Regions from separate parts of the Streptomyces sp. NPDC050564 genome, predicted to be linked through region 2. Evidence: riboswitches for the same ligand, from Rfam matches in the RefSeq annotation. Region 2 holds a riboswitch; the other holds the start of a gene.
What was found. A riboswitch is a leader RNA that binds a small molecule or an ion and turns the genes downstream of it on or off. The one in region 2 is predicted to bind cobalamin.
Positions count from the first base shown of each region.

Region 1: another riboswitch for cobalamin. It lies ahead of ACIBK0_RS44075 (hypothetical protein); the one in region 2 lies ahead of ACIBK0_RS02955 (HoxN/HupN/NixA family nickel/cobalt transporter).

Region 1 is NZ_JBITGS010000045.1:61,338-64,538, forward strand. It holds gene ACIBK0_RS44070 (pentapeptide repeat-containing protein) at 70-1,503, shown strand; cobalamin riboswitch at 1,644-1,773, shown strand; gene ACIBK0_RS44075 (hypothetical protein) at 1,956-2,210, shown strand; gene ACIBK0_RS44080 (hypothetical protein) at 2,530-2,934, shown strand; gene ACIBK0_RS44085 (hypothetical protein) at 3,041-3,201, shown strand, end outside.
Region 2 is NZ_JBITGS010000001.1:675,992-679,192, forward strand. It holds gene ACIBK0_RS02945 (Cys-Gln thioester bond-forming surface protein) at 1-749, shown strand, start outside; gene ACIBK0_RS02950 (winged helix-turn-helix domain-containing protein) at 878-1,237, opposite strand; cobalamin riboswitch at 1,318-1,521, shown strand; gene ACIBK0_RS02955 (HoxN/HupN/NixA family nickel/cobalt transporter) at 1,549-2,649, shown strand; gene ACIBK0_RS02960 (YcnI family protein) at 2,707-3,201, opposite strand, start outside.

The sequences.
Region 1 (3,201 bases), on a different contig from region 2:
CGCGGCGGGCGCATGAGGCGGAGAGGTTAAGACGCAACCGGCGCGGGGCGTGGATTGTCTTGATGATGCGTGAGAGCACATCTGCCCCGGCGCCGGGCCGAGCGGCGCGGCCTGCGCCTCTGGCCGGTCGGCGCCGTTCTCGTCCTGGCCTTCGCCACCGCGATCATCGTGGCCGCCACGGTGTTCTACACCGGATGGGACCTGCTCGGCGCCCGGGGGCTCAAGCCCGAGCACCGCATCGACTCCACGACGCTCTTCGACCTGGTGAAGCTGTCCTTCGGCGTGGTCGCCGGGGCCGGCGCCCTGGTCGCCCTGGTGGTGGCCTACCGGCGCCAGCGCGTCGATGAGGACGGCGCCCTGCGCGAGGCCACCCGCCTGCACACCGAACGCTTCACCACCGCCGTCTCCCAGCTCGGCGACGAATCCGCCGCGGTCTGCCTCGGCGGCGTGCACGCCCTGGCCGGCCTCGCCGACGACGCCCCCACCCGCGACCTGCGCCAGACCTGCATCGACGTCTTGTGCGCCTACCTCCAGCTCCCCTTCACCCCCGACCCCGGCACCGACCCCGCCCACCAAGAGGAACACCACCGCTACCTCGCCTTCCGCAAGGTCCGGCACACCATCCTGCGCCTCATCGGCGACCACTACCGACGCCCCTGGGGAACCCACCGCTCCTGGCAGGGCTGCGACCTCGACCTCACCGGCGTCACCATTGACAGCGACATGGACTTCCAAGGGGCGAAGTTTTCCGGCGGCAGCGTGTCCTTCCGCGACGCGACGTTCTCCAGCAACAAATGGAACTTCCGCGACGCGACGTTCTCCAGCGGCTCGGTGTCCTTCTACGGGGCGAAGTTCTCCGGCAGCGACATGGAGTTCCAAGGGGCGAAGTTTTCCGGCGGCAGCGTGTCCTTCCGCGACGCGACGTTCTCCAGCGGCTCGGTGTCCTTCTTCAGGGGGAAGTTCTCCGGCAGCGACATGGACTTCCAAGGGGCGACGTTTTCCGGCGGCAGCGTGTCCTTCCGCGACGCGACGTTCCGCCGCGGCGAAGTGTCCTTCGGGGGCGCCACCTTCTCCGGCGGCAGCGTGTCCTTCGGCGACGCCACCTTCTCCGGCAGCAACGTGACCTTCAACGACGCGACGTTCTCCGGCGGCGAGGTCTCTTTCGGCGCGAGCTTCTCGAGCGGCCATGTGACCTTGGTCAACGCGAGGTTCTCCGGCGCCGATGTGTCCTTGATCAACGCGACGTTCTCCGGCGGCGACGTGTTCTTCAACCACGCGACGTTCTCCGGCGGCGAGGTCTTCTTCATCAACGCGACGTTCTCCGCCGGCAGTGTGTCCTTCGGCGACGCCACCTTCTCCGGCGGCGAGGTCTCCTTCGTCAACGCGACGTTCTCCGGCGGCGAGGTCTCCTTCTCCGGAGCGACCGGCGAAGCGCCATCTGGCCTGGTGCCATCAGGATCGCCGCCGGTCGGGCTGATCCTGCCTCCAGCTTGGTCCAGCTGACACTGTGACGCCGGAAACCCCGGTTGCGGGCCCCGGCTGTCCTCCTGAGTGCCCGTCACGATGACTCTGGGATTCGGAGACGAGGACGTTATCCGGGACTCATGCGGGAGGGGAGGAGCGGGTTGTGGTCCCGCGTGCCGCACCGGGCATGGAGTACAGTTGCGGGCGAGCAGTCGCAGGGGAATCCGGTGAAAATCCGGAACTGTCCCGCAACGGTGTACCTCCCATATGGGAGTAGTCCGAGGACCTGTCTGCCCGAACGACCCCGGCGCCTCGCCGGGTCCTTCGGCAGGGGCACCGGGACACCACGCACGCGGACCTGATGCCCAACTCGAAATGAGTTGGGCTTCTTTGCTGTCGTACCCTCTGCTTCCCCGCCGAAGGGCTGGAGACCCGCGACCGCGGACTCCTCACCCAGGGCCGCAGCGCGGCCCGCGAGCGGGAGACCGATTTTGACCGTGCACATCGACCCCGTCGGCGGCGTCCTCCTGGTGGTGGCGCTCGCCGTGGGGTACTTCGTTCACAAGCACACCCAGCAGGCCCCGGCCGGCAAGGGCGCCATCGTCGGCGCCATCGTCTGCGCCACCTCGGTGCTGACCGCGCTGGTGCTCATCCTCGGCGGCGACCACACGGAGCCTCCGGGTCCGGCGCCGACCGGGGGCGGGACTCCGTACGTACCGGCCTCACCGCCGACTCCCGGCCGCTGAATCCGTGGGCGCGGCTTGGTGCCTGGGACCAAGGACCACCTGCCCGGTCGATCCGCGCGCACCTCGCGGCGCCCGACCGGCTGGAGCTGTACGCCTGGCTGCTGGCGTCGGGCTGCTGCGGCTCGATGGCCTGGTCGTCGAGTCGGACACCATGCGAGCCCCCCCGTGGTGGTGGGCTCGTCGAGGGCGTCGGCTGCGGTCAGGGAACCCTGACGGCCTGGATGCGCACGGGCGCCATCGCCCAGCACTGTTACCGTCACAACGTCGCCTTCGACGCCTCCGAGGCCGAACTGTCCATCCTCGCCCGCACCTCCGAGGTGTGCGAAGTCCTGGCGGTGGACAGCATCACGGCGGCAGCCCCCGCTTCGTGGAGCGCTCGCTGCGCGGCGGCGAATGGGACCCGGACAAGGGCGCCAGCATGCTCACCTTCTTCGTGGGCGGCGGGTGCGTCATGGCCTTCGGAGACATCTTCAAGACCTGGTCCCGGAAGCGGCGCCGAGAAGTGAAGCTGATGGCTTCCGGACTCCTCAACTCCGCGAATGTCGACGCCGTGTTCCCCGGCCAGCTCAGCCTGTTCGACGACCCCGCCGAGACGATCACCTCCCGCGACACGCTGCGGCGGATACTCTGCGAGACCACCCCGGAGGCCGCTGCCATCTGCACGTTGATGCTGCGGCGCCCGGAGCTGAATCAGCGCGAAATCGGCGCTCTGCTGACGGCATGAGCGATCGCGCGGTCGAAGGCCGGCTCCGCCGGCTCCGCAGCACTGCTCGCGGGCTCGCGGCGAACGGAAAGATCAGTTGTCCGCACTTCTGCGAGGCGGGCCGGCGGTGACCGTACAGATCGCCCCCCAAGCCGTGATGATCCTCGTCATCGGCTGCATCGTCGGGCTCACCGTCTACAGGCACACCGCTCGAACCCATACCGGCGCCCCGACCCGGGGAGACCTGGTAGGTGCCATCGGAACGGCGGTGGGCGTCATCACCGTCCT
Region 2 (3,201 bases):
CGGTGCACACCAACGCGGACAGTGTGACGGTGACGCCGCCCTCGGACGCCACCGCCGGCGGGGTGAAAATCGTCGACAAGAACGGCAAGGCGATCACCTCCGCGGTCGACGGCAGCCGGCTCTACTTCGACGTGCCGAAGGACGCCGCGGACGGTGCGGCCTCGCTGACCGTGCAGGCGTCCACCACCGTGCCGGTCGGTCGCGCCTTCACCTCGGAGACCCGCAGCCAGACACAGATCCTCGCGGGCTCCAGCGAGTCGACGGTCTCCGCGTCGGCGACCGCGAACTGGGCCGAGAAGGGCGCGATACCGGCCCTGTCCGCCAAGAAGAACTGCGCCAAGGGCGGCGTGGACATCACGGCGGCCAATGAGGGCGACGAGGCGTTCACCTTCGAGCTGATGGGGATCGAGCACACCATCGAGGCGGCCACGTCCCGGACGGTGACCATCCCGCTGCAGGAGGACCAGGCCTACGACTTCACGATCAACGGTCCGAACGGCTTCTCGAAGCGGTTCAAGGGCGTTCTCGACTGCAAGACCCAGGGCAGTACGAGCGACATCTCGACCCAGACGGTCAGTGAGCCGAGCCCGGCGACGGTGGGCGGCACCTCCACCGGGGGCACCGACCTCGCCGAGACCGGCGGTTCCAGCACGACCCCGATCATCGCGGGCATAGCGATCGCCCTCGTGGTGATCGGCGGCGGGGCGGTTGTCTTCGTCCGCAAGAAGCAGACACGGGTCCAGGACTGAACAACACAGAACCTTGGCAACTCAACAGTGAGTGACCGCACCACGGTGACTCCGTGAGCCCGCGGCCCCGGCAAGCCCCCCAGGCATCCGGGGCCGCACCCGTTCCGGGCTCCGCCGGCCGGGGCGGCTCACCCCTTGTCGGACGCGCAGTGTTCGAGGAGTTCGGCGGTCGGGCCGTCGGTCACTCGGTAGCGCACGACCCGCCCGTCCTTGTCGCCCTCGACCACCCCGGCGGTACGGAGCAGACGCAGGGCCTGGGAGACGGCGGGGTCGTTCATGCCGGTCGCGATGGCGAGGTCGGAGACGGCGAGGGGGCCGGCCCGGTGCAGGGCCAGCAGAAGGGCGAGGCGACGCGGGTCGGCAAGGAGCGAGAAGCGGTCGGCCCAGGTGCGCACGTGCCCGGGCTCACCGATGGCGGCGATGGCGTCGCAGACCCGGTGGCCGTCGATGGTCCGGCGGTCGGCGCGCTCGGCGGGGACGAGGTGCATGAGGTCATCTTCGCAGGCGACCCCATGTGATCTTCAATACCTGCGTAGGTGTGCAGCTGTGCAGGGGAGCCCGTCCGACCCTAGGGTTGGTGGGCCGTGGTGTTCGGGAAGACCGGTGACGGCCCCTCAGGGGCCCAGGCCGGAGCGGCCCTCGCCACTGTGATCGGGGGGAGTTCCCGTCCCGTGCCGCCCTCTGGCGGCGCCACTGGCAGCAAGGCCGGGAAGGTAGGGGCGGGCACGTGCACCCGTAAGCCAGGAGACCGGCCACGGCATCTCACGAACTGATCCACGAGGTGCTGGAGCGTGACCGTATGACCCTGCCCGCGCAGTCGTCCCCCGCCACCGGGTTCCGGTGGCGCCGCGAGGACACCGTCCGAACCGCTGTACTCCTGGCCGTGATCGCGGCGTTGCACATCGTCGCGTTCGGCATCCTGTTCCTGCTCGTCGTGCCGGAGCACTACGAGGTCGGATCCAAGGCGTTCGGCATCGGCCTCGGCGTGACCGCCTACACCCTGGGCATGCGGCATGCCTTCGACGCGGACCACATCGCCGCTATCGACAACACCACTCGCAAACTGATGGCCGACGGGAAGCGACCGGTTTCGGTGGGCTTCTGGTTCGCGCTCGGGCACTCCAGCGTGGTGGTCCTGCTCGCCGCGCTCATCGCCGGAGGCACCCAACTGGCCGGGCGCATCATGAACGAGGACTCCAGCACGCACCAGGTGCTCGGCGTCATGGGTACCACGGTCTCCGGGTCCTTCCTCTACCTGATCGCCGCCCTCAACCTCGTCGCGCTGATCGGCATCCTGCGTGTCTTCCGGGCGATGCGGGCGGGGACGTACAACGAGGAGGAACTCGAACAGCACCTGGATTCCCGGGGGTTCATGAACCGCATCCTCGGCCGCTTCACGAAGTCCATCACGCGGCCGGGGCAGATGTTCCCGCTGGGCTTTCTCTTCGGGCTCGGCTTCGACACCGCCACCGAGGTCACGCTGATGGTGATGGCGGGCAGCGGCGCGGCGGCCGGACTGCCCTGGTACGCCATCCTGTGCCTGCCGCTGCTGTTCGCGGCGGGGATGAGCCTGTTCGACACGCTGGACGGCACGTTCATGAACTTCGCCTACCAGTGGGCCTTCTCCAACCCGGTGCGCAAGGTCTTCTACAACCTCACCATCACCGGCCTGTCCATCGCGGTGGCCTTCTTCATCGGCACGATCGAGCTGGTGGGCGTGCTGCACGACAAACTCGACCTGCGCGACGACGTGACCGGCTGGATAGCGGGGCTCGACATGGACAACGTCGGGTACATCATCGTCGGCCTGTTCGTGGTCGTCTGGGCCGCGGCGGTGGCGTACTGGCGACTGGCCAAGGTCGAGCAGCGGTGGGCGGTCCGCCCCGCCGACGGGAGTTGAGAGCGGCGGGGCGGCAGCCGCCCATCGACTGGGTGGCAGCCGCCCCCGTTTCCCCGGCTAGGAGCGGGCGCTGCGGCCTCGCGCGAGGGCGAATCCGGCCGCGGCCAGGCCGAGCACGCCCACGATCAGGCCGGCGATGCCGAGGCCGCGTGCGGTCGAGTCACTGCTCTTGCTGCTCGCGGTCGAGCTCTTGGCATCCGATCCCGAACTCGACGACGAGGCCGCACCGGAAGTTTCCCCGGAGGAATCCTCCCCCGTGTCCTTGGCCGTCAGCGTGAGCACCGGCGCCGGGTTCTCCGGCTCCTCGCCGCCCTTCGGTGTCTCCTCGATCCACCGGACGACATTGCCGTCCGAATAGGTCTGCAGCGTCTTGAACTCCAGCTGATCCGTGTCGTCGGGAAGTTGGCCGAAGGCGACGTTGAAGTCCTGGAACTCGCCGTGGCGGATCCGACCGCCGGTCCAGGTGATCTCGGAGACGGCATCGGTGATCGTGCCGTCGTCGGTCTTGATGGGCGTCTTGAGCTTGGTGGTCGTCACCTTCGCGGTCCAGCC